One region of the Cellulomonas sp. zg-ZUI22 genome, then DNA from elsewhere that is predicted to be linked to it. Evidence: predicted binding sites of a transcription regulator. Region 1 holds the regulator's gene; the other holds the start of a gene.

The links. The regulator LexA, encoded in region 1, represses DNA repair genes until DNA is damaged. The targets are predictions, from matches to a motif close to TCGAACANNTGTTCGA.
Region 2: J1G43_RS10490 (Rv2578c family radical SAM protein) is a predicted target of LexA. The motif match lies at 1,512-1,527, and genes of this name have one in related genera.

The regions. Positions count from the first base shown of each region.
Region 1 covers NZ_JAFMUZ010000003.1:93,759-99,383, reverse strand. The annotation lists gene hflX (GTPase HflX) at 1-487, shown strand, start outside; gene J1G43_RS11800 (ATP-dependent DNA helicase) at 575-2,734, shown strand; gene J1G43_RS11795 (L-lactate dehydrogenase) at 2,810-3,814, shown strand; gene J1G43_RS11790 (Rho termination factor N-terminal domain-containing protein) at 3,899-4,171, opposite strand; gene lexA (transcriptional repressor LexA) at 4,273-5,034, opposite strand; gene J1G43_RS11780 (LysM peptidoglycan-binding domain-containing protein) at 5,377-5,625, shown strand, end outside.
Region 2 covers NZ_JAFMUZ010000002.1:601,121-606,745, reverse strand. The annotation lists gene hisS (histidine--tRNA ligase) at 1-1,360, shown strand, start outside; gene J1G43_RS10490 (Rv2578c family radical SAM protein) at 1,536-2,582, shown strand; gene aspS (aspartate--tRNA ligase) at 2,717-4,513, shown strand; gene J1G43_RS19385 (N-acetyltransferase) at 4,510-5,280, shown strand; gene J1G43_RS10475 (SDR family NAD(P)-dependent oxidoreductase) at 5,368-5,625, shown strand, end outside.

The sequences.
Region 1 (5,625 bases):
CCTGCCGCACCAGCTCGTCGAGGCGTTCCGCTCGACGCTGGAGGAGGTGGCCGACGCCGACCTCATCCTGCACGTCGTGGACGCGGCGCACCCCGACCCCGAGGGGCAGATCGCCGCCGTGCGGCACGTGTTCGCCGACATCCCCGGCGCCATGGACGTGCCCGAGATCATCGTCCTCAACAAGGCCGACCTCGCGTCGCCGGAGGCGGTGGCGCGGCTGCGCTCGCGCGAGGTGCACTCGGTCGTCGTGTCCGCCCACACCGGGGAGGGCATCGAGGAGCTCGGCGCCCTGATCGCCGACCAGCTGCCTCGCCCCGGCGTGCAGGTCGAGGTCGTGGTGCCCTACGCGCGCGGCGACCTCGTCAACCGCGTGCACGAGCACGGCGACATCGACCACGAGGAGCACACGGCGGCCGGAACGCTGCTGCGCGCCCGGGTCGACGCGGGTCTGGCTGCGGAGCTCGAGGCGGCGGCGCGCACGGCATGACCGCGGACGGTCCGCGGGTGTGGTGCAGTGCGTCCCGGTGCCCGGGCGGGCACGAGGGGTGTCGGCGGCCGCGACTACGCTGACGCGGTGCCCGAGCCCGAACCTGCGTCGTCGACAGGCACCGACGACGGCGCCCGCGCCCCGCACGCGGCAGCGGAGGTCGACGAGCTCCTGGACCTGGCCGTCGGGGCGCTCGGCGGCGGGCGGCGCGACGGGCAGCACGCGATGGCGCAGGCCGTGGCCGACGCGCTGCGCACCGGTGAGCACCTCCTCGTCCAGGCCGGCACGGGCACGGGCAAGTCGCTCGGCTACCTCGTGCCCGCCGTGCGGCACGCCGTGCTGGCCGAGGAGCGCGTGGTGGTGTCGACCGCGACGCTGGCGCTGCAGCGCCAGGTGCTCACGCGTGACCTGCCGCTCGTCACCACGGCGCTGGCGTCGAAGCTGCCGCGCCAGGCGCAGATCGCGCTGCTGAAGGGCTGGCACAACTACCTGTGCGTCCACAAGGTTGCCGGCGGCTACCCGTCCGACGACCAGGGGACGCTCTTCGACGTCCCCGAGCGGCCCGGCGCCGCCGAGCACCCGCCCGTGGTCGAGGACGGCGACACCGTGCGCGAGTCGCTGGGCGAGCAGGTGGTCCGCGTGCGCGAGTGGGCCGAGGAGACGACCACGGGCGACCGTGACGACCTCGTCCCGGGCGTGTCCGACCGTGCGTGGCGGCAGGTGTCCGTCACCGCCATGGAGTGCCTCGGGGGGACGTGCCCGATGCTCGCCGAGTGCTTCCCGGAAGCCGCCCGGGCGCGCTCGCGGGAGGCGGACGTGGTCGTGACGAACCACGCGATGCTGGGGATCGCCGCGTCCGGCTCGCCCGGCGTGCTGCCCGAGCACCAGGTCGTGGTCGTCGACGAGGCGCACGAGCTGGCCGACCGGGTCACGGCGCAGGCGACGGCCGAGCTGTCCCTGCCGGCGATCGAGCAGGCGGCGCGCATGGCGCGACGTCACGGCGGCGTCCCCACCACCGACCTGGACACCGCCGCGCAGCACCTCGCGAGCGTCATCGTGCCCCTGCCCGAGGGCCGGTTCCCCCGCGGGCTGCCGGAGGACGTGCGCCTGGCCGTGGCCGCCGTGCGCGACGCGGCGCGCACGCTGCTGACGGCGCTGAAGCCGGAGGCAGGTGCGCGCGACGCCGCGGACGGGGGCCGCAAGATGGCCAACTCCGCGATGCTCCTGCTGTTCGAGGTCGCCGAGCGGATGGCTGCCGACCCCGAGCAGAACGCGTCGACCGTGCTCTGGTGCGCGCGCGGGGAGGACCGCCGGGGCGTCACGACCACGCGGCTGCACGCGGCACCCCTGGCCGTGGCGGGCCTGGTCCGCAGCAACCTGCTGGCGGGGCGGACGGCGGTGCTGACGTCCGCGACGCTCACGCTCGGTGGGTCGTTCGATCCCGCCGCCCGCTCGGTAGGGCTGGCGGTGCGCCCGGACGCGGCACCCGTCGGGCCGCAGGCCGTGGCCGGTGCCGCGACGACGGGCGTCCCCGCGCCCGGTGGCACGCAGCCGCCCCCGGCCGGCGAGGAGGTCCTGCGCTGGCGCGGCCTCGACGTCGGCAGCCCGTTCGACTACCCGCGGCAGGGCATCTGCTACGTCGCGCGGCGGCTCCCGCCACCGGGACGCGAACCGGCCACGGACGCCCAGCTCGACGAGATCGCCACCCTGGTCGAGGCGGCCGGGGGCCGCACGCTCGGGCTCTTCACGTCCCGCCGCGCGGCGACGGTCGCGGCGGAGGCGATGCGCGAGCGGCTGGACGTGCCGGTCCTGCTGCAGGGGGACGACCAGCTCCCGACGCTGGTCGCGCGGTTCGCCGCCGACGAGCCGACGTGCCTGTTCGGCACCCTGTCGCTGTGGCAGGGCGTCGACGTGCCGGGCCCGGCCTGCCGGCTCGTCGTCATCGACCGCATCCCGTTCCCGCGCCCCGACGACCCGGTGCGCTCGGCCCGCTCCGACGCGGTGGCCGCCGCGGGCGGCAACGGGTTCATGTCCGTCGCCGCCACCCACGCCGCGCTGCTGCTGGCCCAGGGCGCGGGGCGCCTGGTGCGCTCGGGGGAGGACCGCGGGGTGGTCGCGGTGCTCGACCCGCGGCTGGCGACGGCGCGCTACGGCGAGTTCCTGCAGCGGTCCATGCCGCCGTTCTGGCGGACCACCGACCGCGAGGTCGTGCTCGCCGCGCTGCGCCGGCTGGCCGGTTCCGACTAGCCTCGTGCCTGGGGCGTGCGGACCGGGCGTGTGCGTCCCGGGCTCGGCTCGACGCCCGTGACGAGGGGAAACACCATGGTCGACGCCATCGAGGGCGACGAGTACGCCCTGAGCACGACGCCGTCCGTGCCGCGCCGCACGTCGAAGCTGGGCATCGTCGGCGCGGGCGCGGTGGGCTCGACCATGGCCTACGCCGCCCTGATGCGCGGTGCGGCGCGGACCGTGGCGCTGCTCGACGTCAACCGCGCGAAGGTCGACGCGGAGGTCCTCGACCTGTCGCACGGCATCCAGTTCACGTCGATGGCCGAGGTGATCGGGTCGGACGACGTGGCCGTGATGGCGGACTGCGACATCGTCATGTTCACCGCAGGCGCCAAGCAGAAGCCCGGCCAGACCCGTATCGACCTGGCCGAGGCGACGATCTCCCTGGTCAAGAACGTGCTGCCCGGCATCGTCGAGGTCGCACCGAACGCCGTCTACGTGATGGTGACCAACCCGGTGGACGTCGTGACGTACGCGGCGATGAAGATCTCCGGGCTGCCGCCCGGGCAGGTCTTCGGGTCCGGCACGGTGCTCGACTCCTCGCGGCTGCGGTACCTCATCGCGCGGCACACCGGCGTGGCGGTGCAGAACGTGCACGCGTACGTCGCGGGCGAGCACGGCGACACCGAGATCCCGCTGTGGAGCTCGTCGACCATCGGCGCCGTGCCGATCCTCGACTGGGAGGGCACGGGCGGCAACGGCCCCCTGACGCGCGAGGTGCGCGACTCCATCGCACGGGAGGTCGTCGAGTCCGCCTACCGCATCATCGAGGGCAAGGGCGCGACCAACTACGCGATCGCCCTCGCGGGCTCCCGGATCATCGAGGCGGTGCTCAAGGACGAGCGCCGGATCCTGCCGGTGTCCTCGTTGCTGGACCAGTACCTCGGCATGTCCGACGTCTGCCTCAGCGTGCCCTCGATCGTCGGTGCGGCGGGCGTGCTGGAGAGGCTCGAGGTGCCGATGTCCTCCGACGAGATCATGGGGATGCGTCGCTCCGCGGAGGCAGTCCGGTCGGTCGCACGCCGCTTCGGCTTCTGACCTCGCACGGCGGCCGCCGCCGCCCAGCGGGCCGGAAGCGCGCCGGGACGGGCGGCGGCCTGCCGACCTCGGCCCGCGGGCGCGTCAGTGCGAGCGCAGGGCGGTGACCAGCTCGGCCTTGCGCATGGCGGAGCGGCCCGTGATGCCGATCTCGGCGGCGCGCCGCCGCAGGTCCGCGACCGTCCAGTCGTCGTAGTCGCCCGCCCGACCGCCCGCGCGGCCGACCGCCGAGCGCCCGCGCGCCGCCGCGGCGTTGGCGATGCGCGCGGACTTCTCCTTGCTGTTGCCCCGGTCCCGCAGGTCCTCGTACAACTCGGGGTCCTTCACGCTGGGGCCGGGGTCGCGACGTGCGGGCATGGTGTCTCCCTGCGGGCTGGCCGTGCGCCGGGCCGTCCGGCGCACGGCCACAGCCTCGCGCCGCGGGTGACCCGTCGCACGGCGACGCCGGCGGGCCGGCGCTACAGGCTCCGCAGGACGCTGACGACGCGTCCGAGCACGGTCGCCTCGTCGCCGTCGATCGGTGCGTAGGCCGGGTTGTGGGGCAGCAGCCAGACGTGGCCGTCGGCGCGCTTGAGGGTCTTCACCGTCGCCTCCCCGTCGATCATCGCGGCCACGATCTCGCCGTTCTCGGCCACCGGCTGACGTCGCACCACCACCCAGTCGCCGTCGCAGATGGCGGCGTCGATCATCGAGTCGCCGGCCACCTTGAGCAGGAAGAGCTCACCCTCCCCGACCAGCTGGCGCGGCAGGGGGAAGACGTCCTCGACGACCTGCTCGGCGACGATCGGCCCGCCTGCGGCGATCCGGCCCACGACGGGCACGTACGACGGGGCGGGGGCGCTGTCGCGCTCGGGCAGGTCGGTGTCCGGCGCGGGGCCGTCCGACCCGGCGCCCCACCGTGCGACGCTGCGCGCGTCGTCCGGCTGCACGACCTCGATGGCGCGGGGCCGGTGCGGGTCGCGCCGCAGGTAGCCCTTGCGCTCGAGCGCCGTGAGCTGGTGCTTGACGCTGGACGGGCTGGTGAGCCCGACGGCCTCGCCGATCTCCCGCATGCTCGGCGGGTACCCGCGCTGCTCGACCGAGGCGCGCACGGTCTCCAGGACGAGGCGCTGGCGCGTGGTCAGCCCGTCGCCGGGGACCTCGTCGGCGTCGGTGGCGGACGCGGCCGCGGCGGCGGCCCGCCCGCGGGCCTGCGTCGTCGAGCCGTGCTGCACGTCCACTGCGCCTCCTGCGTCGGTCGACGCGGGGCCCGGGGCGGGACCCGCGTGCGCCGGGCGCCGCCACCCGCGCCGGGCCTCGCCCTCGGGGACGAGCTCCGGCGACGGTCGCCGCCGCCGACGTCGCCACGGCGATGTCGGAGGTCGGTGGTGCACTCGTCGCAGTGCTCACCCTAGGGGCGGGGGGTGGTCGGATCAAACATCTGTTCGATCGTGTCTCGACGCGTGTCGGTCCGGTCTGGTAGACATCGTACAAGCGTTCGACGAACACGTGTTCGATCGAGCGGACAGATGCCGGGTCGGGTCGAGGTCGAGGACCGGGATCGACGACGAGAGGAACGCAGGATGAGCGCGATGACGACGGAACGGACGGTGCGACCGGCCGCGGGTGTCCGTGCGGTGCGTCCGGCACCCGTGGTGCGGGACGCGAGCACGCGTGCTGCGCGGCCGACGGGGCCCTCGTCGACGCTCCACCTCACGCGTCGCGGCCGGCTCGTCGTCTGGACGGTGGCCGCGCTGGTGGCGCTCGGCGTCGGCGGCGCCGCGGGCGCCTGGGCCGACGGCCCTGCGGCCGCTCCTGAGGTGCGGCGCGTC
Region 2 (5,625 bases), on a different contig from region 1:
CCTGTCCGGATTCCCCGAGTGGCTGCCCGACGGGCGCATCGTCGAGCAGCACGTCCTCGACGTCCTGCGCCGCACGTTCGAGCTGCACGGCTTCGCGGGGATCGAGACGCGGGCCGTCGAGCCGCTCGACCAGCTGCTGCGCAAGGGAGAGACCTCCAAGGAGGTCTACGTGCTGCGGCGCCTGCAGGAGGACCCGGACGCGGCGCCCGAGCGCGCGGGCCAGCTGGGCCTGCACTTCGACCTCACCGTGCCGTTCGCGCGGTACGTGCTGGAGAACGCCGGGCACCTGGCCTTCCCGTTCCGCCGCTACCAGATCCAGAAGGTGTGGCGTGGCGAGCGGCCCCAGGACGGGCGGTTCCGCGAGTTCGTGCAGGCCGACATCGACGTCGTCGGCGCCGGTGCGCTGCCCTACCACTACGAGGTCGAGCTCCCGCTGGTCATGGCGGACGCCCTCGGTGCGCTGCGCGACCTGGGCGTGCCGCCGGTGCGGATCCTCGTGAACAACCGCAAGGTCGCCGAGGGCTTCTACCGCGGCCTGGGTCTCGACGACGTCGAGGCCGTGCTCCGCGGCATCGACAAGCTCGACAAGGTGGGCCCGGAGGCGGTCGCGGCGCTGCTCGTCGACGAGGCCGGCGCCACGCCCGCGCAGGCCGACGCCTGCCTGGAGCTCGCCGCGATCAGCGGCGACGACGCCTCCGTCGTCGAGCGGGTGCGCGAGCTCGCGACCCGGCACGGGGCGTCGAGCGACCTGCTGGAGGAAGGGCTCGGCGAGCTCGGCGCACTCGTCGCCGCCGCGGCCGAGCGCGCGCCCGGGGTGGTCGTGGCCGACCTGAGGATCGCCCGCGGCCTGGACTACTACACCGGCTCGGTCTACGAGACCGTGCTGGTCGGGCACGAGGACCTGGGGTCCATCTGCTCCGGTGGCCGGTACGACACGCTCGCGTCGGACGGCAACCAGACCTACCCGGGCGTCGGTCTGTCGATCGGCGTGTCCCGGCTGGTGTCCCGGCTGCTGTCCGCCGGCCTCGTGCGCGCGACGCGCTCGGTGCCGACCGCGGTCCTCGTCGCGGTCACGTCGGAGGAGCTGCGCTCGCGGTCCGACGCGGTCGCCGCCGCGCTGCGGGCGCGGGGCATCCCCGTCGAGGTGGCGCCGAGCGCCGCCAAGTTCGGCAAGCAGATCAAGCACGCCGACCGCCGCGGCATCCCCTTCGTGTGGTTCGTCGGCGACCCGGCCGACGACGGCGCACCCGCGCAGGACGAGGTGAAGGACATCCGCTCGGGCGAGCAGGTCCCCGCCGACGCCGCGACGTGGGCGCCGCCGGCGGACGACGTGCGTCCGCGCGTCGTCGCGGCCGGCTGACGCACGGCCGGCTGCCGCACGGCCGGCTGCCGCACGACCGGCTGCCGCACGACCGGCTGCCGCACGACCGGCTGCCGCACGACCGGCTGCCGCACGACCGGCTGCCGCACGACCGGCTGTCGCGCGGGCGGCTGACCCTCTCGACACGTGGTCGAACGTGTGTTCGAATGGCCGTGTGCGATGGGACGGGCAGAAGATCGGTGCGCAGGACGGCACCGCGCTGCCCGGGCTCGACCTGCGCACCATGCCCGGACTCGTGCGCAGCGTGCGCACGCCGGACTTCGCCGGCGTCACCTTCCACGAGGTGCTGTGCCGTACGGCTCTCAACCGGGTGCCGGACGCGTCGGCGGTGCCGTTCCGGTGGACCGTGAACCCGATGCGGGGCTGCCTGCACGCGTGCGCCTACTGCTTCGCCCGGGGCACCCACCGCTACCTCGACCTCGACGCGGGGGCGGACTTCGACACCCAGATCGTCGTCAAGACCAACGTCGCCGAGGTGCTGCGCGCCGAGGTCGGTCGGCCGTCGTGGCGACGCGAGCACGTCGCGCTCGGCACCAACACCGACCCGTACCAGCGGGCGGAGGGCCGGTACGCGCTGATGCCCGGGATCATCGAGGCGCTCGCGGGCTCGGGCACGCCGCTGTCCGTCCTCACCAAGGGCACCCTGCTGCGCCGGGACCTGCCGCTGCTGGCCGAGGCCTCGCGCGACGTGCCGGTGTCGACGGCCGTCTCCATCGCCGTCCTGGACGACGACCTGCAGCAGAGCCTGGAGCCCGGCACGCCGACGGCGCGGGCGCGTCTGGCGCTGGTCCGCGCGGCGCGGGAGGCCGGGCTGCCCGTGCACGTCATGGTGGCGCCGGTGCTGCCCTGGCTGACGGACTCCACGGACCACCTGGACCGGCTGCTCGCCGCCGTCGCCGAGGCCGGGGCCCAGCGGGCCACCGTGCTGCCGCTGCACCTGCGGCCGGGCGCCCGGGAGTGGTTCCTCGCGTGGCTGCGGCGGGAGCGGCCCGACCTGGTGGCCGGCTACGACCGGGTGTACCGGGGCGGGTCGTACGCCCACGCCGAGTACGGCGCCTGGTTGGGCGCGCGGGTCCGCCCGCTGCTCGCACGGCACGGGCTGGACCGCGCACCGCAGGACGTCGGCGACGGCGTGCGCTGGGGCAGCGACCGGGAGCCCGCGCCGCCGGCCGCCGCCGAGCTGCAGCCCAGTCTCTTCTGAGGGTCCGGCCCGTCGGGGCGGGTGCGCGCGGGGCGTCCCGCGGTAGGGCGTCCGCGTGGGCCGGGCACCGTCGGCGCACCTATGATCGGGGGTGCGTCCGTCCGGGCGCGGATCCCCGACCTGAAGGACCTTCCGTGCTGCGCACCCACACCGCCGGCTCGCTGCGGGCCGAGCACATCGGCACCACCGTCACCCTCACGGGCTGGGTGGACCGCCGGCGCGATCACGGCGGGGTCGCGTTCGTCGACCTGCGCGACGCCTCGGGCATCGCCCAGGTCGTCATCCGCGACGAGGCCGTCGCCCACGGGCTGCGTGCGGAGTACGTGCTCCAGGTCACCGGTGAGGTCGGGCGCCGTCCGCAGGGCAACGAGAACCCCAACCTCGCGACCGGCGAGGTCGAGGTCGTCGCGCACGAGGTCGTCGTCCTCAACGAGTCCGCACCGCTGCCGTTCCAGGTCTCGGCGTCCGTCGACGAGCCGGTGGGGGAGGAGGCGCGCCTGCGCCACCGCTACCTCGACCTGCGCCGGCCCGCCCCGGCCCACGCCATCCGGCTGCGCGCCCAGGTCAACCGTGCCGCGCGCGCGGTGCTCGACGAGCGCGGGTTCGTCGAGGTCGAGACCCCGACGCTGACGCGGTCCACGCCCGAGGGCGCGCGCGACTTCGTCGTCCCGGCGCGCCTGGCCCCGGGCAGCTGGTACGCGCTGCCGCAGTCCCCGCAGCTGTTCAAGCAGCTGCTCATGGTCGGCGGCCTGGAGCGGTACTACCAGATCGCCCGCTGCTACCGGGACGAGGACTTCCGCGCGGACCGCCAGCCGGAGTTCACCCAGCTCGACGTCGAGGCCAGCTTCGTCGACCAGGACGACGTCATCGAGCTCGCCGAGGCCGTGCTGACCTCGCTGTGGGAGCTGATCGGGTACACCATCCCGACGCCGATCCCGCGGATGACCTACGCGGAGGCGATGCGCCGGTACGGCACGGACAAGCCCGACCTGCGCTTCGGCCTCGAGCTGACCGACCTCACCGCGTACTTCGCCGAGACCCCGTTCCGGGTCTTCCAGGCGCCGTACGTCGGGGCAGTCGTGCAGCCGGGTGGTGCGAGCACCCCCCGCCGCGGGTTCGACGCGTGGCAGGAGTGGGCCAAGCAGCGCGGTGCCAAGGGCCTGGCCTACGTCACGGTGGGCGAGGACGGCGAGCTCGGCGGACCGGTCGCCAAGAACATCACCGACCAGGAGCGCGCCGGGCTGGCGGCCGCGGTCGGGGCCAACCCGGGTGACGCGGTGTTCTTCGCCGCCGGCAAGCAGAGCGAGGCGCGTGCGCTGCTGGGCGCCGCCCGTCTGGAGATCGGCCGCCGCGGCGGGCTGATCGACGAGGACGCCTGGTCGTTCGTGTGGGTCGTCGACGCACCGCTGTTCAAGCCCACCGGCGAGGACGACGACGTCGCCGTCGGCAAGGGCGCCTGGACGGCCGTGCACCACGCGTTCACGTCGCCCACCCCGGAGTGGATCGACCGCTTCGAGGAGGACCCGGGTGCGGCCCTCGCGTACGCCTACGACATCGTGTGCAACGGCAACGAGATCGGCGGCGGCTCGATCCGTATCCACCGGCGCGACGTGCAGCAGCGCGTCTTCGAGGTCATGGGCATCGGGCAGGAGGAGGCCCAGGAGAAGTTCGGCTTCCTGCTCGACGCCTTCGCGTTCGGTGCGCCGCCGCACGGCGGCATCGCGTTCGGCTGGGACCGGATCGTCGCCCTGCTCACGCGCTCCGAGTCGATCCGTGAGGTCATCGCGTTCCCGAAGTCCGGCGGCGGGTACGACCCGCTGACCGGGGCACCGGCGCCCATCTCGCCCGAGCAGCGCCGCGAGACCGGCGTCGACACGCGTCCCAAGGCCGCCCAGCCGCCCGCCGGCCCGGCCCCCGCCGCCCAGGTGTGAGCCACCGGCTCCTGGCGCGGCTGCCCGCCGCGCTGCGCAGCCGGCGGGACGTGCTGGACCAGCGGCACGACTGGGCCGACGCCGCGGTGCTCGCGCAGGGCGCCGCGGCGGCGGTCCTGGCCCGGGAACGGCCGGGCGGGTCGATCCTGTGGGCCCTGGGGGCACCCGACGAGCTCCACGAGCTCCTCCCCGACGCGCTGCGGAGCCACGGCCCGGGTGTGCGCTGGGCCACGGTCCCGCGCGCCGTGCCCGTCACGCCGGCGGCCCTCGAGGTCGTCGGCGTCGTGCCGGCCACGTCGTGGGACCGGTTCTCGTGCGACGTCCCACCCCCCGCGCAGCCCGGCGAGGACCGCGTCGTCCTCCTCGACGCCGAGCGCGACGCCGCGGCGATCACGGCATGCCTCGACGTGGCGAACCCGACGACCCACGCGCGCCCCGGCGCGTCCGACGACGCGGCGTGGTGGGGTGTGCCGGACCCGGCCGGCGGCCGGCTGCTGGGCGTGATCGGTGTCGCGGTGCGCGCCGGCACGGACGTCCCCTCGATGCACCTGCACGGCCTGGGTGTCGTCCCCGACGCGCGCGGCCACCGGCTGGGCACCGCGCTGGCGGCGGTGGCGACGCGCCGGGCGCTCGAGGGCGGCGCGCCCTGGGTGTCGCTGGGCATGTACGCCGACAACGCGCCGGCACGCCGCGTCTACGCGGCCCTCGGATTCCGGGTCGACGTCGAGAACGCGGGCTACGGGCCGCCGGGTGCCGCACGCCCCTGACGTGCCCCTGGCTCCGCCGTGGTGCTCACCGGGCGGTCCGCGCCGGGCGTGGCTACCGTCGACCGTGACGTCGAGGGAGGGAGCACGATGACGCTGGACGGCAAGGTCGCGCTGGTCACGGGCGCGGGATCGGGCATCGGACGGGCGACGGCGGTGCGGCTCGCGCAGGACGGTGCGACCGTCGTCGCGGTCGGGCACCGCCAGGAGAGCGCGGACGACGTCGCCGCGGAGGTCCGCGCGGCGGGCGGGCGGGTGCTGCCCCTCGCCGCGGACGTCGGGGACGCCGAGGCGGTCCGTGAGGTCTACGCCCGGGTGGAGCGTGAGCTGGGGCGCCTCGACGTGGTC